DNA from 4 places in the Kitasatospora sp. NPDC005751 genome. Region 2 is predicted to be linked to each of the others. Evidence: riboswitches for the same ligand, from Rfam matches in the RefSeq annotation. Region 2 holds a riboswitch; each other region holds the start of a gene.
What was found. A riboswitch is a leader RNA that binds a small molecule or an ion and turns the genes downstream of it on or off. The one in region 2 is predicted to bind cyclic di-AMP.

Region 1: another riboswitch for cyclic di-AMP. It lies ahead of ABZ497_RS18320 (LysM peptidoglycan-binding domain-containing M23 family metallopeptidase); the one in region 2 lies ahead of ABZ497_RS16570 (M23 family metallopeptidase).
Region 3: another riboswitch for cyclic di-AMP. It lies ahead of ABZ497_RS01335 (NlpC/P60 family protein); the one in region 2 lies ahead of ABZ497_RS16570 (M23 family metallopeptidase).
Region 4: another riboswitch for cyclic di-AMP. It lies ahead of ABZ497_RS28470 (transglycosylase family protein); the one in region 2 lies ahead of ABZ497_RS16570 (M23 family metallopeptidase).

What each region holds. Positions count from the first base shown of each region.
Region 1 is NZ_JBEXYC010000017.1:101,753-106,779, reverse strand. Features, by position in the region: gene ABZ497_RS18325 (MFS transporter) at 1-1,298, opposite strand, end outside; cyclic di-AMP (ydaO/yuaA leader) riboswitch at 1,609-1,769, shown strand; gene ABZ497_RS18320 (LysM peptidoglycan-binding domain-containing M23 family metallopeptidase) at 1,774-2,829, shown strand; gene ABZ497_RS18315 (DUF2470 domain-containing protein) at 3,216-3,935, opposite strand; gene ABZ497_RS18310 (MFS transporter) at 4,163-5,027, shown strand, end outside.
Region 2 is NZ_JBEXYC010000014.1:134,628-139,654, reverse strand. Features, by position in the region: gene ABZ497_RS16580 (GNAT family protein) at 1-24, opposite strand, end outside; gene ABZ497_RS16575 (hypothetical protein) at 67-1,083, shown strand; gene ABZ497_RS16570 (M23 family metallopeptidase) at 1,155-2,015, opposite strand; cyclic di-AMP (ydaO/yuaA leader) riboswitch at 2,028-2,186, opposite strand; gene ABZ497_RS16565 (YiaA/YiaB family inner membrane protein) at 2,431-2,721, shown strand; gene ABZ497_RS16560 (alpha/beta hydrolase) at 2,844-3,671, shown strand; gene ABZ497_RS16555 (WHG domain-containing protein) at 3,735-4,304, shown strand; gene ABZ497_RS16550 (SpoIIE family protein phosphatase) at 4,547-5,027, shown strand, end outside.
Region 3 is NZ_JBEXYC010000001.1:295,366-300,392, reverse strand. Features, by position in the region: gene ABZ497_RS01345 (NYN domain-containing protein) at 1-133, shown strand, start outside; gene ABZ497_RS01340 (NlpC/P60 family protein) at 346-1,389, shown strand; cyclic di-AMP (ydaO/yuaA leader) riboswitch at 1,713-1,866, shown strand; gene ABZ497_RS01335 (NlpC/P60 family protein) at 1,877-3,031, shown strand; gene ABZ497_RS01330 (NlpC/P60 family protein) at 3,257-4,315, shown strand; gene ABZ497_RS01325 (hypothetical protein) at 4,348-5,027, shown strand, end outside.
Region 4 is NZ_JBEXYC010000046.1:44,373-49,399, forward strand. Features, by position in the region: gene ABZ497_RS28465 (cytochrome P450) at 1-1,178, shown strand, start outside; cyclic di-AMP (ydaO/yuaA leader) riboswitch at 1,453-1,625, shown strand; gene ABZ497_RS28470 (transglycosylase family protein) at 1,630-2,556, shown strand; gene eno (phosphopyruvate hydratase) at 2,812-4,098, shown strand; gene ABZ497_RS28480 (septum formation initiator family protein) at 4,242-4,727, shown strand; gene ABZ497_RS28485 (DUF501 domain-containing protein) at 4,717-5,027, shown strand, end outside.

The DNA.
Region 1 (5,027 bases), on a different contig from region 2:
GCCGGCACCCGGTAGGCCTCGCCGCTGAGCCCGGCCAGCGCCGGCAGGGCGGCCACCGCGAGCAGCCCGGCCGCGCGGGCGGCGGCGTTGTTGACGCCGCTGGCGATCCCGGCATGCCGGACCTCCACCGCCGCGAGCACCGTCGCGGTCAGCGGCGCGACCAGCAGGACCATCCCGCAGCCCATCACGGTGGCGGCCGGCAGCACGTCCGTCCAGTACGAGGCGTCGGAGCCGATCCGCAGCATCAGCAGGACCCCCGTCGCGCAGAGCAGCGGCCCCACGGTGAGCGGGAGGCGCGGGCCGATCCGCTTGCCGAGCCGGCCGGCCCGGGCGGACAGCGCGAGCATCAGCACGGTGATCGGCAGCAGGGCGAGCCCGGAGACCAGTGGGGAGAAGCCGGAGACGATCTGCAGCTGGACGACCAGGAGGAAGAAGACGCCGCTGAACGCCGCGTAGACGCAGAGGGTGACCAGGTTCACCGCGGTGAACAGGCGGGAGGAGAAGAGGCCGAGCGGCAGCATCGGCTCCGGGACGCGGCGTTCGACCACCACGAAGGCCGTGCCCAGCAGCAGGCCGGCCGCGCCGGACACCCACACCACGGCCGAGAGCCCGTCGCCCGCCGCGGTCAGCGCGTAGGTGACCGAGCCCAGCGCGAGCGCGGCCAGCGCCGCGCCGAGGACGTCGAACCGGCCGGTCGCGCTCTCGTCCCGGCTCTCCGGGACGTGCCGGGAGGCCACCGCGACCACCAGGGCGGCGAGCGGGACGTTCAACAGGAAGATCCACCGCCAGCCGGGGCCGTCCACCAGCCAGCCGCCGAGGAACGGGCCGATCGCGGCGGACACCCCGCCGAGGCCGGACCAGAGGCCGACCGCCGCCGAGCGGTCGTCAGGGTGGAACACCGCCTGGAGCATCGCCAGCGAGCCGGGGGTGAGCAGCGCCCCGCCGACGCCCTGCACCGCACGGGCGGCGACCAGCACCTCGATGGTGGGGGCCGCGGCGCAGGCCGCCGAGGCGGCGGCGAACCAGAGCACGCCGATCAGGAAGACGCGGCGCCGGCCGTAGCGGTCACCGAGCGCGCCGCCGAGCAGGATCAGGCCGGCCAGGGTGAGCAGATAGGCGTTGAGCGTCCATTGCAGGGCGGCGAGCGGAGCGCCGAGATCGGTGCCGATCCGGGGCAGTGCGACGTTGACGACGGTGCCGTCGAGCATCGCCATGCTGGAGCCGAGCACCGTCGCCAGTAGTACCCAGCGGCCCTGCGCGGTGCCCAGGCGCAGGGTGCCGGCCTCGGAGGTGGCCACCGCCTGATCCTGCGCTCCGGGAGGCGACGTGACAAGGGTCACCGGGGGTGTGTCGGCGGATGGCTTTCCGTAGGTGATCGCATGCGTACGGACACCGAAATCGGCGGAGCGTCGTGGATCAGTGGCACGCGGTGAATCGATTGTGCACATACTGTGCAGCCGATCATTCGGAGTGTCACGGCCTTCCCGGTAGTGGTTGTCGATTCAAGAGATCGACATTGCTTCGCCCGGGCGGATGAGTTTTAGTTCAGCGACCGCCCGGCATTGGACCGGGTGGCCACCGGGTGGAACGCCTAGTCCTGCCGCTGCCCGGTGGTACGAACCGAACTCTGTACGGCAGGAGCGGGGGACCCAAAGGTAAGTCGCCGGACCGGAATTCACGGTCCGGCTTGGGGTGAAGCCGCGCTATGCGGCCGGGCAACTCCAGCCCGAACCCGACAGCTCACCTCGCAGGCGTCGGAGAGGACAGTTCGCCATGCCCGCACAGGCTCGTCGTATCACCCTGCCCCGCGCCGCCCGCATCGGCATCGCCACCGCCGTGACCGGCGCCGCTTTCGCCCTCCCGCTGGTGACCACCATCAGCGCCCAGGCCCACACCGCTCCGGCCGCCAAGCCCGCGCAGACCTCCACCTGGACCGGCGCCACCAGCGTCGACGCCGCGCCGGCCGCTGCCGCCAAGCCGGCCGCCGAGGCCGCCAAGCCGGCCGCCGCGCCGGCCGAGGAGAGCTACAAGGTCGTCGGCGGGGACACCCTGTCGAAGATCGCCGACGCCAAGCAGGTCGAGGGTGGCTGGAAGGCCCTCTACGACCACAACCGCTCGGTCGTCGGTGCCAACCCGAACCTCATCTTCCCGGGTCAGCAGCTCGCGCTGGGTGCCAAGGCCGCCGCCGCTCCGGCTGCCGCCGAGGCCGCCAAGCCCGCCGCCCCGGCCGCCAAGCCGCAGGTCTCGCAGGACGCGCAGAAGCCGGCTGCCCAGCACGCCGCCCCGAAGCCGGTCCAGGCCGCCAAGCCCGCCGAGGCCCCGGCTGCCAAGCCGGCCGCCCCCGCCGCCAAGCCGGCCGCCCCCGCCGCGAAGCCGGCCGCTCCGGCCGCTCCCGCCGCGCCGGCCGCCGTGGCCAGCACCTCGGGCTTCGTCGCCCCCCTCGCCAACCCGAAGCTCGGCACCGCCTACGGCGTGGCCGGCTCGATGTGGGCCTCCGGTCACCACACCGGTGCCGACTTCGTCGCCTCCACCGGCACCCCGCTGCGCGCCGTCGGCGCCGGCACCGTGGTGAAGGCCGGCAACGGCGGCGCCTACGGCAACGAGGTCGAGATCAAGCTCGCCGACGGCCACTACGCCGAGTACGCGCACCTGTCCTCGATCGGTGTGAAGATCGGTCAGACCGTCACCGCCGGCCAGCAGATCGGCCTCTCGGGTGCCACCGGCAACGTGACCGGCCCGCACCTGCACTTCGAGATCCGCACCGGCTCGGAGTACGGCTCGGACATCGACCCGATCGCCTACCTGCGGGCGCACGGCGTCTCCCTCTGACCTGAGGTCGGACTTCCGCTGGGTGCGGGGCGTACGACCTCCCGGGATGGTCATGTCGGGTGACCGCTCGACCGGGTGGTCGCCGCACCGTCAGCGGATCATGGGCGCGGGACACGCCCTGGCCGGCCCGGCTCGCGAATTTCCTTCGCGAGCCGGGCCGGCCTTTTTCGTGCCCTTCTGACAGGCAGGTGCCCCCCCACGATCAGGGTTTCCATCCGGCGCTTCCGAGTGGTCGGTTCCGTCGTGCGGAAGGCCTTCCGAAAGCCTTTCCGGAAAGCCTTCCTGGGGGGCCTTCCGGGATGTGCCGACGGCCCGTCCGCGGTCGGACGGGCCGTCAATTCTCGGTCGGCGGTCGCGGTGAAAGGAATGGGCTGCCCCGGCGGGGGTCAGGACCGGTGGGCGGGCAGGTCGCTGTTGGCGGCGGTCAGCAGCTGGTGCACGCGGTGGCCGAACTCGTCCGCGTCGCGGGCCGGCTCGGGGAAGACCAGGCGGACGTCGCGGTGGCCGTAGGGGTGGTCCAGGCGGAGCACCAGGCCGTGCCGGTCGAGGGCCAGCGGGCGGACGTCGGGGTGTCCGACGAGCAACTCGCGGTCCAGCAGCCGGGTGAGCACGGCGAGGGCGTCCGGGTGGTCGTCGGCGAGGTGGGTGAGCATCGCCGCCTCGAAGCGCGCCAGCGGGTCGGGCGCGGCCAGGGCGAGGTCGGCGCCGGTGAGGGCGGTGGTGCCGTACGGGGTGGAGAGGACGGCGTGTGCGACGTCCAGCCGCAGGTGGACGCTGAGGCCGTCGTCGGCGAGGTGGGCGAGGTGCAGCCGGCCGGCCAGGGTGAGACGGCCGCGGACGCGGTCGCGGACGGCGACCGGGGCGATGTCGGTGAGGTCCAGGACGACGGCCAGACCGTCCTGCTCGCGGGTCACGGCGAGGGTGAGCGGCGAGTCGAGCGGTGCGCCCAGGCGCAGCCGGGAGCCGTGTACCGAGACCGGGGTGTCCAGGTCGTGGTACTCGCCGCAGGCCCGGATCACCACGGAGGAGGTGGCGCTGAGCAGGCTGCAGACCCGTTCGGCGGCGGTGGGTTCGGGCGCCTCGACGTCGACGGGACTGGGGCTCATGACGACCTCCGTTAGTTAGGTGAGGCTAACCTAATCACTTCGCCAGGGGAGGGCAAGGTGTGCGCGGGTGGTTCGCGGGTCGCGCTGGAGGGTGCGCGGGTGCAAGGGATTGCAGGTGGAGATAGCGAGCGCTTGCAAGTATCCGGCGCTCGGTCGTATTGTCGACGCTGGTAGTTGCACACGCAATCTTCTGTACGCTTCTGTACGCTCTGGAAAGCGGTCCCCTCATGCCCCTCGCGCTCCTGGCGCTGGCGATCAGCGCCTTCGGCATCGGCACCACCGAGTTCGTGATCATGGGCCTGCTGCCCGAGGTCGCCGGCGACTTCTCGGTGTCCATCCCCACCGCCGGCCTGCTCATCTCCGGCTACGCACTCGGTGTCGTGATCGGCGGCCCGCTGCTCACCGTCCTCGGCACCCGGATCCCCCGCAAGGGGATGCTGCTGATGCTGATGGGCCTGTTCATCGCCGGCAACCTGGTCTCCGCCGTCGCGCCCGCCTTCGGTCTGCTGCTGGTCGGCCGGGTGCTCGCGGCCTTCGCGCACGGCGCCTTCTTCGGCATCGGCTCGGTGGTCGCCGCCGACCTCGTCGCCCCGCACAAGCGGGCCGGCGCCATTGCCCTGATGTTCACCGGGCTCACCGCCGCCAACGTGCTCGGCGTGCCGATGGGCACCCTGCTCGGCCAGCACTTCGGCTGGCGCTCCACCTTCTACGTGGTCGCGGCGCTCGGCGCGATCGGCTTCGCCGGCATCGCGGCCCTGGTGCCCGTCCAGCCGCGCGCCGAGGACACCCGGCTCGGCCCGGAGCTGGCCGTCTTCCGCAAGCCGCAGATCTGGCTCGCGCTGAGCATGACGGTGCTCGGCTGGGGCGGCATCTTCGCGATGTTCACCTACATCACGCCGATGATGACCGAGATGGCGGGCTTCGCCCCCTCCAGCGTGACCTGGCTGCTCTTCCTGTTCGGCGTCGGCCTGTTCATCGGCAACCTGCTCGGCGGCTGGTTCGCCGACCGCGCGCTGATGCGGAGCCTGTACGTGATCCTGGCGGTGCTGGCGGTGCTGCTCTTCGCCTTCACCCTCGCCTCGCACAGCAGGG
Region 2 (5,027 bases):
GCCGGTGAGTCGGACGGGGACCATGCCTGCCGACCCTACCCGGGCTTTCCGGTTACCTTACGTGACATGGAAGAAGAAGACCTGCGGCTCGCCCCGCGCACCAAAACCGCCGAACTGCTCGCCTGGGCGCAGGCGCACGGCCACCCGCCGGTGGCCGAGGCGCCGGTGCGGGCGGTGCTGGCGCTGCTGGAGCTGGGTGAGGGCAGGATGCGTGACGGCTGGCCGGAGCTGACCTCGGACGCCGTGGAACAACTGCTGTACGAGCGGCTCTACCTGTACGTCCAGCCCGAGCCGGAGCAGGACCCGCTGGCGTACGGCGCCGCGGTGCGGCTGCTGATCGACCACCAGCGGGCGGCGAAGCGGCTGAACGCCAAGCGGCAGGAGCGGCTGCACGCGGAGGCCGAGTGGCAGGGCGAGGTGGCCGCCGGGCTGCTGCGCCGCGCCGACCTGGTGACCTGGCCCCGGCTGTACACGCTGCTGCTGCGCGCGGACGGGGTGGACCCGGCCGACGGGGCGACGGTCCGGGCCTGGCTGGAGGCGTTCCGGGAGCTGGCGCCGGAGGACCGGGCGGCCGCCTACGAGCGGCTGGAGGCGACGGGCGCGCTGGACCCGGTGGACGACGGGGGCTGGGACGGCGCCCGGCCGCTCAGCGTCGGGATGGCCACCGACGGTGCCCGGCGGCTGCTGGAGCAGGGGCTGATGCGGCGCAGCTACCGCAACCTGGAGGAGCTCACCGCGCAGGGCCGGCCGATGCCCGACGAGCTGGCCGGGGACTTCGGGGCGTTCGAGGAGGCCGCCGTCGAGGCCGCGCTGGACCTCTTCGGCGAGTGGACGGTGCCGGGGCTGCCGCGGCTGCTGGTGGAGGAGTTCCCGGAGCTGGCCCCGGAGCCGGGCCAGGAGGAGATCGACGCGTACCTGGCGCAGCTGCCCGGGGCACCCGGCGAGGCGGAGGAGGCCGGGGAGTACGGGGACGACGAGTACGGGGACGAGTACGGGGACGAGTACGGCTACGCGCCCGGGGACGGGCACGTGCACGGGTCCGCCGACCGGCCGGACGGGGCCGACGCGGCCGCCGGGGCCTGAGACGCGACGGTGCCCCGGCCGTCGTGACGACGACCGGGGCACCGCGGCGGGCTGTCAGAAGGTGACGCCGGTCAGGGGGTCACGCCGCGCTGCTCGAACCAGCTCTCCGGGTCGACCGGGGCACCGCCGCCGGGGCGGACCTCCAGGTGCAGGTGCGGGCCGGTGACGTTGCCGGTGGCCCCCACCTTGCCGAGCTGCTGGCCGGGGACGACCTTGCCGGAGCCCTTGATGATCGAGGAGAGGTGGCAGTACCAGATCTCGGTGCCGTCGGGCAGCGTCTCGACGATCCGGTAGCCGTACGACCCGGCCCAGCCGGCCGAGGTGATGGTGCCCTGGCCGACCGCGTAGACCGGGGTGCCGGTGTCGGCGGCGAAGTCCAGGCCGGTGTGCAGGTGGGCCCAGTAGGAGGCGCTCTGGCCGTAGTGGGCCGAGAGGTGGTAGTCGCGCACCGGCAGCTCGATGGCGGCGAGCTTGGCCTTCTCGGCCTCCTCGGCGGCCCGCTTGGCCTCCTGCTGCTGGGCCGCGCGCTTGACCTCGGCCTCCTTGGCGGCCTGCAGGCGGGCGCCCTCCTCGGCGGCGGTGCGCTGGCTGTCGGCCTGCTGCTGGATCCGGGCGGCGAGCGCGAGGCCCGGGTCCGCGGCGAGCGCGACCGGGGTCTCGTCCGGGACCTCGACGGCGGGGGCGGCGGCCGGGGTGGCGGAGGCGAAGCCGGTCGCACCGAGGGTGGCGGCCACGGCGGTGACGCCGAGCAGCGGGGCGGTGCCGCGGGTCTGACGGGGCATCCGGTGCCGGTTGCTGTCGGGGGCCTGCGGCCCGGTCTCGGCGCCGGACCCGCCGAACTCGCCCGGGTGGGCGGGCGGCCAGGGGTGGTCGAGCAGCTGGGTGCCGGCGGGGGAGCCGGGCAGGTGTGCCGGAGAGTGCGACGACGCCACGGAGGCGCGCTCCTTTCCTTCCTTCGCGCCTACCGGGTTAGCTGACGGGTTCGGAGCAGGAAGGTCTCCTACGGCTGGGCCTGGGCCCGGCCGATTCACCCCAAGGAACATGGTTCCCCGGCTCCCTGGCCTGCCCGGAGGCCGGCCGGCGGGATTAGGCGACGGCGCACGGTGCCGTCTGGGTACGGCGTTACGAACCGCGCTGCGTTATCAAACGTTAATCCTAGGAGCCTCTGATTCCAAGCCGTCCGTTCGGGACAACCGGATACTACCCGGGCGGTACGTGACCTGATGGGCGATTTGGGCGGATCGACGGCAACTGACACCACCGAACGTGAGGGGACGTCAACGAACGGTCCCCCACTTGAGTACTCCTACTCATGTGCGGCACTCCCGGCGCGGCCATCCTGGCGCCATGAACGCACCGATGCAGTCACGCACCACGGCCGCGTACCACCTCCAGGCCGTCCTCTCCTTCGCCCTCTCCGGCGGCGCCCTCGCCGTCGGCATCGCCTATCTGCCGGTCGGCGGCTGGACCCGCGCCTTCCTCGCGGTCGGCCTGCTCTACACCGTCACCTCCGCCTTCACCCTGGCCAAGGTGATCCGGGACCGGCAGGAGACCAACGAGATCGTCACCCGGGTGGACCAGGCGCGGCTGGAGAAGCTGCTCGCCGAGCACGACCCGTTCAAGGTGGAGGGGGTCTGAGCCGCGGCACCGGGGCCGCCCCGGGGGTCCGACCGGTCGAGGGCTTGACGGCTAAGGCTATTAGCCTTAGCTTTATGGCTATCGGCGCAACGCCGACAGCCCCGCGGACCGAGGAGGCCCCCATGCCCGGCACCTTCACCCCCAGCACCCAGTACCTCGACCTCCCCGGCGGCCGGCTGGCCTTCGACGACACCGAGCAGGGCGACGGCGCCCCCCTCGTCCTGCTCCCCGGGATGCTCGACAGCCGTGCCGCGTACCGGCACCTGCGCCCGCTGCTGGTGGCCGCGGGCCACCGGGTGATCACCCTGGACCTGCGCGGCTTCGGCGAGTCCTCGATCGCCTGGGACGACTACACGCCGGCCGCGATCGCCACCGACGTCCTCGCCCTGCTGGACCACCTCGGCATCGACCGCGCCACGCTGGTCGGCAACTCCTACGCCGGTGCGACGGTGGTCAAGGTGGCCGGGGACGCGCCGGAACGGGTCGCCGGGATCGTCCTGGTGGACGCCTTCGTCGAGAACCCGCCGCCGAACGCGCTGCAGCGCGCGATGTTCGGCGTGATGGGCGTCCTGCTGGTGCACTCGCCCGCGTCCTGGGGCCTCTACCACCGCAAGATGGCGTACCCCGGCCCCAAGCCGGCCGACTTCGACGCCTACGTGGACGGACTGGTCGCCGCGATGCGCACGCCGGGCCGCAAGCAGGCCACCCGGGGCTACGTGCGCGGGGACTCCGCGCCGAACGGCTGGACCGCCGCCGTGAGCTGCCCGGCGCTGGTCCTGATGGGCACCAAGGACCCCGACTTCCCCGACCCCCAGCTGGTCGCCGACCGGCAGGCCGCCGCGCTGAACGGCCGCAAGGTGATGATCGAGGGCTCCGGGCACTACCCGATGGCCGACCGGCCGCAGGCCACCGCCGACGCCCTGCTGCCCTTCCTCGCCGAGCTGGCCTGAGCCCGCCCTTCCGCGCCGCGCCGGCCCGAGCCCGCCCGCTACCTCGCCCACGGAGACCGCACCATGCCCCGAGTCGGACTGACCCCCGAGCAGGTCGTCGACCACGCCCTCGCCCTCATCGACGCACAGGGCCCCGAGGCCCTCACCCTGGCCGCCGTCGCCGGACGGGCCAAGGTGGCCACCCCCTCGCTGTACAAGCACGTCAGCGGCGGACTCGCCGAGCTGCGCCGGCTGATCGCCGTCCGGGTCACCGAGGAACTCGCCGACCGGCTCGCCGAGGCCGCCCTCGGCCGCGGCGGGGACGACGCCGTCGCCGCCGTCCTGCGGGCCTACCACGGCTACGCCACCGAGTACCCGCACCGGTACACCGCGCTGCCGCAGGCCCCGCAGCCGGACGACGACCTGGCCAGGGCGGGCGGCCGGCTGGTCGGGGCGATCCTCGCGGTGCTCCGCGGCTACGGGCTGGAGGGCTCCGAGGCCGTCCACGCCGCCCGGACCGTCCGCTCGGTCGCCCACGGCTTCGCCTCGCTGTCGATCGGCGGCGGGTTCCAGCTCGCCGAGAACCTCTCCGACACCCAGGACCGCCTGATCACCCTCCTCACCGGCGGCCTCCGGAACTGGCCCGGGGCCTGAGCCCCGCCCCCACCGCGCGCCCGGCTCCGTGAGTTCCCCCGGCCGGGCGCCGCACCCGGCGCACCCCGCGCGGCGGGTCGGCCGGACCACGGCGGACCACCCGGTCGGAGCGGCCGGGCAGGGCACCACCGGCGTCCGCACCCCGGCACCGGTGCGCCGTCCGGGTCACCCTTCACCGGCATCGGAAATGAGGTATGAAGAATTGGGTGCCCGACAAGGCGACGGAAAGGCCGGGAAATCCCATGGACCTGACCTCACCGTGGCTTCCCCCCTCCGAGGACGAGAGCCGGGCCCCGCGCAGCAGCCCCACCGCGCGCAGCGCGATGCGCTGTGTCCGGTTACTGCTCGGCTGCACCACCGCCGCCGAACTCCTCGGGACCGTGCTCGCCGAGGGCCCGGGCTGGATCACCGGTGAGGGCTCCGCGCTCTACCTGCTGGACAGCGCCGGAATGCTCCGGCTCACCGCCTCGCACGGCCTGCCCGACTGGGTCCACGAGCGCTACGGCGTCATCGATCCGGCGAGCGAGCTGCCCGCCGCGATGGCCCTGCGACTGCGCCGCCCGTACCTGCTCAGCCCGGAGCGCACCAGCGTCGACTATCCCAACCGCAATGCCGGTATGGGCACCGGAATGGTCGCGCTGATCGCCCTGCCGATGATCGTCGACGAACAGCCGGTCGGCGTGCTCGCCCTCGCCCTCGCCCACCGGGGCACCGTCCCCCGCC
Region 3 (5,027 bases), on a different contig from region 2:
GGTGCGGGCCGAGCCGCAGGGCCGGCCGGTGGTGGTGGTCTCCACCGACCGGGAGGTCGCGGAGGGCGTGCGGAAGGCGGGCGCGCGCCCTGTAGCCTCGGTGCTGCTGCTGAACCGACTGGCCCGGCCCTGACCTCGGCCGGGGGTCGGCCGGCAGGGGATGACGCCTGGTCAGCGCCCGGTTTGCGGGGATGTGTGGATCCCGTGAAGTCATGGCGGGGGGCGGGAGTTCACGCCATCGGGGGAGTGGCGCAAAGCGTGGATCTTCACTAGGGTCTGGCGTCAAACCTATTTTCCGGATTCTCACTCGTTCGGGTGAGTCCGTTGGAAGAAGGAGCCGGTCACTTGGCCACCCACCGCCGTCCCAAGCAGTCGAGCCGTGCACGGGTCACCGTGCTGACCGCTGCCGCTGCGACCGCGGTCGCCCTCTCGGCCCAGGTCAGCGCCCACGCCGCGCCCAGCCCGTCCCCCAAGAAGGAGGACGTGAAGGCGCAGGTCGACCAGCTGCAGGAGGAGGCCGAGCAGGCCACCGAGAAGTTCAACGGTGCCAAGGAGCGGGCGGACCAGCTGCGCAAGCAGGCGGACCAGCTCCAGGACCAGGTGGCTCGCGGCCAGGACCAGATGACCCAGCTTCAGGGCGGGCTGGCCGAGGTCGCGGCCGAGCAGTACCGGACCGGCGGCATCGACCCGTCCGTCCAGCTGATGCTCGCCTCCGACCCGTCCGGCTACCTGGACAAGGCCGCCAGCGTCCAGCAGGCCAGCTCCAGCCAGACCGAGGCGCTCAAGGGCCTGCAGGACCAGCAGCGCCGGCTGGACCAGCAGAAGGCCGAGGCGGCCGCCGTCCTCGCCTCGCTGGACAGCACGACCAAGGACCTGAACCAGTCCAAGGCCGAGGTCAACAAGAAGCTCAAGGAAGCCCAGGACCTGCTGAACTCGCTCAGCGCCGCCGACCGGGCCGCGCTGAAGGCCGCCCAGCAGCAGGCCGACCGGGCCTCCCGCGGCAGCGAGCGCACCGACCTGAGCAGCCTCCCGCAGGGCAGCGGCTTCGCCGGGCAGGCCGTCGCCAACGCGATGAGCAAGCAGGGTTCGCCGTACGTCTGGAGCGCGGTCGGCCCGAACTCCTTCGACTGCTCCGGTCTGATGGTCTGGTCGTACGCGAAGGCCGGCGTCTCGCTGCCGCGCACCTCGCAGGCGCAGGCCAACTACGGCTCGAAGGTGGCCTCGCTGGCCGACGCCCAGCCGGGCGACCTCATCATCTACCGCCCGGACCGCAGCCACGTCGGGATGTACATCGGCAACGGGATGGTGGTCCACGCGCCGCACACCGGTGACGTGGTGAAGGTGATGAAGGCCGACGCGATGCCGATCAACGCGATCCGCCGGGTCTGACGGACCGACATGCCCACGGGCCGGGATCCGGCCCTGTGATCCGCGCCACCCCCGGAACCGGGGGTGGCGCCGGTGTCTGCGGCCGCATCATGACAAACGATCAGCTCCATGTGGGCGCGTGATCACACCCGGTCATATTCACAAATGAACTTGGATATTCTTCCGGCATTTTTCTGACAAGGATTTGAACGGATCACGGTTCTGTTACTAGGGTCGTGCCTCGAACCACCGCACAGTCGATCACCCAGCAGGGGTGGCGGCGGAGGTTTACCGCCGAGTTCGTGAAGCAGCGGGGCAGAGCATCTGCCCGTCGGGGAGTCCAGTGGTCGGGGGCGCTGTGGAGCGGAGCCGGGGAACCATGTTCCTCCGGGGTGAATCGGCGCCAGGTCGACCGTCGTGCGGTCGGTGAGGCGTCGTAGGGCACGCTTCCGGCCCGAACCCGTCAGCTCACCCGGTAGGCGGACGTAGGAAGAAGGAGTCCGCCTTCGTGGCGTCCCATCGTCGTCCCAAGCCCGCCGGCCGCGCCCGGGTCTCGATTCTGACCGGTGTCGCCGCCGCGGCGGTCGCGCTCTCCGCGCAGTCCGGCGCCCACGCCGACCCGACGCCGACCAAGGATCAGGTCAAGGAGCAGATCGACCAGCTCAACGAGCAGGCCGAGCAGGCCACCGAGAAGCTCAACGGTGCCCAGGCCAAGCAGCAGGAGCTGCAGAAGCAGGTCGGTGAGCTGCAGGACAAGGTGGCCCGTCAGCAGGCCGCGGTGACCGAGGCCCAGGGCGGTCTCGCCGAGATCGCCGGCGAGCAGTACCGCAACGGCGGCATATCGCCGACCGTGCAGCTGATGCTCTCGTCCAGCCCGGACAGCTTCCTCAGCCAGGCCGGCGCCATCAACCAGGCCGGCAGCACGCAGTCCGGTGCGCTGAAGGACCTCCAGGAGCAGCAGCGCAGGCTCGACCAGGACCGCAACGAGGCCCAGGGCAAGCTCGGCGAGCTCGAAGCCACCACCCAGCAGCTGAAGGCCTCCAAGGAGGAGGTCCAGGGCAAGCTGGCCAAGGCCCAGGACCTGTACAACTCGCTGTCCGAGCAGGAGCGCCAGGCGATGCGCGCGGCCGAGGAGAAGGCCGCCGCCGAGGCGAAGGCCAAGGCGGACGCCGCCAAGGCCGAGGCCAAGGCCAAGGCGGACGCCGACCGCGCCTCCCGCGACAACACCCGCGACCAGCTGCCCACCCCGTCGGCGCCGGCCGCCAAGCCCGCCGCCGCGGCCGCCGCGCCGTCCGCGCCCGCCGCCAACGGCTCGCGCGCCGCCGCCGCGATCGCCGCCGCGGAGAGCAAGCTGGGCGCCCCGTACGTCTACGGCGCGGCCGGTCCGAGCTCCTTCGACTGCTCCGGCCTGACCAGCTGGGCCTACGCCCAGGCGGACGTGTCGCTGCCGCGTACCTCGCAGTCCCAGGCCACCGCCGGTACCAACGTGGGCACCAACATCGCCAACGCCCAGCCCGGCGACCTGATCATCTACCGTGCCGACCGCAGCCACGTCGCGCTCTACGTCGGCGGCGGCCAGGTCATCCACGCGCCGAAGCCCGGCGCGAACGTCCGGTACGAGACCGCCAGCATGCTGCCGATCTCGGCCATCGTGCGCGTCTGATCCGACGTCTGCTCCCGCAGGCCCGGTCTCCCCTCGCGGGAGGCCGGGCCTGCGGCTTTCGTGCTGGACCGTGCTGATGTCCGATTGCGGGTCAAATATTCGGGTTGGGAGGGGTTTGGACTCGCTCGCCCGGACTCGCTAACGTCTGCCACCGGACTCCCGCTCGACAGCCGCCCGCACCGGTGCGGCGGCGGGGCCGGGTCGCAGGATCGGAGTTACCGTCGTATGGCCGTGCACCGCCGTTCCCCCCTGCCGGGCGCGTTCGCCCGTGCGCTGGTGCTGACCGCCGCGGCCACCACCGCGCTGGGGGTGGCCACGGGGGGTGCCGCCCAGGCCGCCCCGGGCACGCCGGACGGGCCGTCGAACCGCAAGGACGTCAAGGCGCAGGTGGAACAGCTGTACGACGAGGCCGAGCAGGCCTCGGAGAAGTACAACGCCGCACTGGACGTCCAGCAGCGCCTCCAGCACGAGACCGGCACGCTCCAGCAGCAGGTCGCCGTCGCCCAGGGCGAGCTCAACGAGCTCCGCGGCGACCTCGCCACCGTGGCCGGCGCCGAGTACCGGGGCGGCGGGATGGCGCAGACCGTCCAGCTGATGCTCTCCACCGACCCGGAGGGCTACCTCTCCAAGGCCCGCAGCCTGGACCAGGCCGCCGAGCGGCAGAACGAGACGCTGCACGAGGTGGTGGCCCGTCAGCGCCGGCTCGACCAGCGCCGGTCGGAGGCCTCGATGAAGCTCTCCGAGCTGGAGGAGACCCGCCGGGCCCTGGCCGAGAGCAAGCAGCAGATCCAGCAGCGGCTGGCCAAGGCGCAGCGGCTGCTCAACAGCCTGGGGGCGGGCGAGCGGGCCCGGATGGTGGCCCAGGACGCCCGCGAGGCCGAGCAGCGGGCCACCCGCGGCACCGACCGCCTCGACCTGGGCACGGCCCCGCCCGCCTCCGAACGCGGCGCGGCCGCGCTGGCCGCCGCCGTGCGGATGATCGGTTCGCCCTATGTGTACGGATCCGCCGGGCCCCGCGCGTTCGACTGTTCCGGTCTGATGTACTGGAGCTGGCGGCAGGCCGGAGTGACCCTGCCGCGCACCTCGCAGGCCCAGGCGTACGCCGGCCGGCGGGTCAGCATCTCCGACGCGCGACCGGGAGACCTGGTGATCTTCTACCGGGACAGGCACCACGTCGGCATGTACGCCGGCGGCGGGGTGATCGTGCACGCCCCCTACCCGGGCGCCAAGGTCCGCTACGAGAGCGTCAACGCGATGCCCGTCGCGGAGGTGATCCGGCTCTGAGCCGGCCCGTCCCGACCCCTCCCGCCGACGCCGTGACACGCCGCCGCGCACTGTCCCGGCGCGGGGCCCTGCTGCTCGCGGCGGGGGGACTGGCCCAGCTGTCGCTGCCCCGGGCGGCTCCGGCGGCCTCCGTGGCCGCGGTGGCGGACCAGCGGGCCGAGGTGGTCGCGCTGCTGGCCGAGCGGGCCCGGACGCTGACCGCCCCACCGTCCGCGCCCCCGGTGGAGGCGGCCTACCGCAACCTCGTGCTCGGTCCGGCCGGTCGGCCGGACCGGCTCACCGCCACCGCCGAACTGACCGTCCGGGTGACCGGCTACGACGCCTACCCGGTGGTCCACCCGCGCCGGCTGGAGCTGTGGCGGACCGGCGGGGGCTGGCGGGTCGAACGCGAGGACGGCCCGGACGGGCCGGCGCCGCTCTGGGACTTCGGGACCGTCCGGGCGGCGGCCGGCGCGCACTGCCTGGTGCTCGGCCTGGCCGACGGCCCGGACCCGGCGCAGCTCACGGCCGTGGCCGACCGGGCAGTCCCGGCCGTCACCGCGCTCTGGGGCACCGCCTGGCCGGGCCGGCTGCTCCTGGAGCTGCCCGCCACCGAGGAGCAGTTCGGCCGGCTGCTGGACGCCGACCCGGCGGGCTGGACCGGCATGGTGGCGGTCACCACCGCCGCGCCCGGCGCCCCCCGGCACACCCCGGCCGACCGGGTGCTGGTCAA
Region 4 (5,027 bases), on a different contig from region 2:
CGGTGCACCGCACCACCCTGCCGAGCGGGGTCGAGGCCTGGCTGGTGACCAGGTACGCGGACGCCCGGCAGGCGCTCGCCGACAGCCGGCTCTCGAAGGACCCGGCCCACCACAGCGGGCACGCCCACCGCAGCGGCCGGGTCGGCATCCCCGGCGAGCGCCAGGCCAATCTGATGACCCACCTGCTGAACATCGACCCGCCGGACCACACCCGGCTGCGCCGGCTGGTCTCGAAGGCGTTCACGCCGCGCCGGGTGGCGGAGTTCGAGCCCCGGGTGCAGCAGCTCACCGACCGGCTGATCGACGGCTTCGCGGAGCGCGGCTCGGCGGACCTGATCCACGAGTTCGCCTTCCCGCTGCCGATCTACGCGATCTGCGACCTGCTCGGCGTGCCGGCCGAGGACCAGGACGACTTCCGGGACTGGGCGGGCATGATGATCCGCCATGGCAGCGGGCAGCGCGGCGGGGTGGGACGCGCCGTCAAGCGGATGCGCGCCTACCTGGCGGAGCTGATCCACCGCAAGCGGGCCGATCCCGGCGACGACCTCATCTCGGGGCTGATCCGGGCCAGCGACCACGGTGAGCACCTGACCGAGAACGAGGCCGCGGCGATGGCCTTCATCCTCCTCTTCGCCGGGTTCGAGACGACCGTAAACCTGATCGGCAACGGCACCTACGCCCTGCTGCGCAACCCCGGGCAGCGGGCGCTGCTCCAGGACTCGATCGCCCGCGGCGAGACCGCGCTGCTGGAGACCGGTATCGAGGAACTCCTGCGCTACGACGGGCCGGTGGAGCTCGCCACCTGGCGGTTCGCGACCAGCCCGCTGACCATCGGCGGCGTGGACATCCCGGTCGGCGATCCGGTGCTGGTGGTGCTCGCGGCGGCGGACCGGGACCCGGCACGGTTCGCCGACGAGAACACCCTCGACCTGGCCCGGACGGACAACCCGCACCTCGGCTTCGGGCACGGCATCCACTACTGCATCGGTGCTCCGCTGGCCCGGTTGGAGGGGCGCGCGGCGCTCACCACCCTGCTCACCCGGTTGCCCGATCTGCGACTCGCCGCTAGCCCGGAGGAGCTCCGCTGGCGCGGTGGCCTGATCATGCGTGGACTGCGCGATCTCCCGGTGGAATTCACCCCAGAGAAGCCCTCCGCAGCACCGGTGGACGGGCTCTGAGCAAATCCGTCCGGCGCCCCCCGGCGGTGTCTCGATCTCGTCGCGCCGAGACCCCGACACGCTGACGGGATGTCGCCGACACGCCCTGGCAGCGGGTATGAATCAGCATCAAACCGGACATAGCCCTGTCGTTGGTAGGCGATCGGCCACGCGCCGTAATTTATGTGTGATACCTGCGATATGAGCTTGTTATTGATGTGAGGATCTGTCTACCCTCCCTGGAGTTCGCAGCTGCGGACCTCGTGCGCGGAACGCCGAATCCTGCCCGCCGCGTTACGGGAAACCGACCAGAACCCTTGGGCAGGGGCGGGGGAACCAGGTTTGTTGCCGTCCCCCACGGCTTGGGGTGAAGCCGCCCGCGCGGGCAGAAGGCGTCCGCGTCGTGCGGCCGGGCCACCTCCCGGTCCGAACCCGACAGCTCACCTCGCAGGCGTGCGGAGAGGACTTCCCCATGCTCTTCGTCGGAACCGGCCGTCACCGTCGTCGCACCCAGACCGAGAAGGCCATCGCCGTTGCCGGCGTGGCCGGTGTCGGACTCGCCCTGCCGCTCCTCACCGCCACCGGCGCCTCGGCCGCCCCGGCCTCGACCTGGGACGCGGTCGCCCAGTGCGAGAGCGGCGGCAACTGGGGCATCAACACCGGCAACGGCTTCTACGGCGGCCTCCAGTTCACCTCCAGCACCTGGAAGGCGTTCGGCGGCACCTCGTACGCGCCGCAGGCCCACCAGGCCAGCCGGGCGCAGCAGATCTCGGTCGCCGAGAAGGTCCTCGCCTCGCAGGGGCCGGGCGCCTGGCCGGTCTGCTCCCAGAAGGCGGGCCTGGCCAAGGGTGGGGCCGCGGCCTCGGTCGACACCTCCTCGGACGCCGAGCCGACGGCCGCCGCCAAGCCGGCCCAGTCGAAGCCCGCGCAGAAGCCGGCGCAGAAGCCCGCCCAGAAGCCGGCCCAGCAGCCGGCCCCGAAGCCCGCCGCCCAGCAGCCCGCCCAGCAGGACGACCGGGCTCCGGGCTTCGCCGGCCAGCCCGGCTGGGACGCCGACGCGAAGGTCTTCTGGTACCAGAGCGACGGCGCCTGGTACTGGACCAGCCACCAGAGCGTCTACCAGCAGTACGCCGGTCAGCAGGCCGCCCAGCAGACGAGCGGGTACGCGGGCCAGGACAGCCGCCCCGCCGCCGCCCACGGCGCCCCGGCCGCGGCCGCTCCCGCCGCCCAGCAGCGCACCGGGCACGGCTACACCGTCCAGTCCGGTGACACCCTGTCGACGATCGCCGCCGCCCAGGGCGTCGAGGGCGGCTGGCAGACGCTGTACGACGGCAACCGCGGCACCGTCGGCACCGACCCCAACCTGATCCTCCCGGGCCAGCAGCTCGACCTCGGCTGACCGCCCGTGTGGTGACTCCCCGTGCGGTGACGCCACGAAGGGGGCCGGCTCGGCCCCCTTCGTCCGCATCCGGCCGCATTTCGTGGGACAACCAGGTGAACTACCGGTGGGTAGCCCGGCCACACGCTGAGACGGGACCGAGGTCGACGTGGTCCCGGGAGCCCGTGCGGTTAGGCTCTGGTCGTAACGACTCCGCAACCATCCGGCCGACAGCACCCATCGTCAGCCGAACCTGCTTCCGCTAGGAGATGCCTCGTGCCGTCCATCGATGTCGTCGTAGCCCGTGAGATTCTCGACTCGCGTGGCAACCCCACGGTCGAGGTCGAGGTCGGCCTCGACGACGGCAGCACCGGCCGTGCCGCTGTCCCGTCGGGTGCCTCCACCGGTGCCTTCGAGGCGCTGGAGCTTCGCGACGGTGACAAGAACCGCTACTTCGGCAAGGGCGTGGAGAAGGCCGTCCTGGCCGTCATCGAGCAGATCGGCCCCGAGCTGGTCGGCTACGACGCCACCGAGCAGCGCCTGATCGACCAGGCCATGCTCGACCTGGACGCCACGCCGGACAAGTCCTCGCTCGGCGCCAACGCGATCCTGGGCGTCTCGCTCGCCGTGGCGCACGCCGCCTCCGAGGCCAGCGACCTGCCGCTGTTCCGCTACCTGGGCGGCCCGAACGCCCACGTCCTGCCCGTCCCGATGATGAACATCCTCAACGGTGGCTCGCACGCGGACTCCAACGTCGACATCCAGGAGTTCATGATCGCTCCGATCGGCGCGGAGTCCTTCTCCGAGGCCGTCCGCTGGGGCGTCGAGGTCTACCACACCCTCAAGGGCGTGCTGAAGGAGCGCGGCCTGTCCACCGGCCTCGGCGACGAGGGCGGCTTCGCGCCGAACCTGGACAGCAACCGCGAGGCCCTGGACCTCATCACCGAGGCCATCCAGAAGGCCGGTTACGTGCCCGGCCGGGACATCGCGCTCGCCCTGGACGTCGCCGCCTCCGAGTTCTACCAGGACGGTGCCTACCAGTTCGAGGGCAAGGCGCTCTCCGCCGCCGAGCTCATCGAGTACTACGCCGAGCTCGTCGCCGCGTACCCGCTGGTCTCCATCGAGGACCCGCTGGACGAGTCGGACTGGGACGGCTGGAAGGCCATGACCGTCAAGCTGGGCGACAAGGTCCAGCTGGTCGGCGACGACCTGTTCGTCACCAACCCGGCCCGCCTGGCCAAGGGCATCGAGACCGGCACCGCCAACGCGCTGCTGGTCAAGGTGAACCAGATCGGCTCGCTGACCGAGACCCTGGACGCCGTCGAGCTGGCCCAGCGCAACGGCTACCGCTGCATGATGTCGCACCGCTCCGGTGAGACCGAGGACGTCACCATCGCCGACCTCGCCGTCGCCACCAACTGCGGCCAGATCAAGACCGGCGCCCCGGCCCGCTCCGAGCGCGTCGCCAAGTACAACCAGCTGCTGCGCATCGAGGAGATCCTCGACGACGCGGCCGAGTACGCCGGCCGCGGCGCGTTCCCGCGCTTCCGCTCCGCCGAGTAGTGACCGCGCGGCCGAGCAGTCGTCGGCCCGGGCCCGTCACGAGGGCCGATCGCGCCCAGTAGCGCAAGCCTGACCGGTGCCCCGCCGTTCACCCCGTAGGGTGGACGGCGGGGCACCGTCGCGATCAGGAGGGGACACGGGAGATGGCAGGCTGGAGGATCCCGGGCTTTGCCGCCCGGCCTCGCTTCACGAGCCGGGCGACCGTCCTCGTCCTGGTGCTCTGCTCCCTGGTCGCGATCCTGGCCTACCCGACCAGGCAGTTCATCTCCCAGCGTTCCGAGATCTCCGCCCAGCGGGCGAAGGCCGAGCATGCCCGGCAACAGGTCGAGCAGCTGCGCCGGGAGAAGACCCGCTGGCAGGACCCGGAGTACGTCAAGGCGCAGGCCCGCAGCCGGCTGCACTACGCGATGCCGGGGGAGACCCCGTACATCGCGGTGGATCCGGCGGGCCGGGGCGCCACCCAGACCTCCGCCGTCCCGCCCGCCCCCTCCGACGGCGCGGCCAAGGCCGCCAAGCCCTGGTACGCGAGCGTCTGGGACTCGGTGGACGCCGCCGACACCGCCGCTCTCGCCCCGCCCTCTTCACCCGCCCCTGCCCCTGCTGGAGCCAGCTCCCCCCATGACCACTGAGAACCACCCCTCTGTCTCCGACACCGACGTCGCGGCCATCGCCGCACAGCTCGGCCGGGTCCCGCGCGGCCTGCGCTCGGTGGCGCACCGCTGCCCCTGCGGCAACCCGGACGTCGTGGAGACGGCCCCCCGGCTCGCGGACGGCACGCCGTTCCCGACGCTCTACTACCTGACCTGCCCCAAGGCCGCCTCGCTGATCGGCACGCTGGAGGCGGACGGCGTGATGAAGGAGCAGACCGCCCGGCTCGCCGAGGACCCGGAGCTGGCCGCCGCCTACCAGAAGGCGCACGAGGACTACAT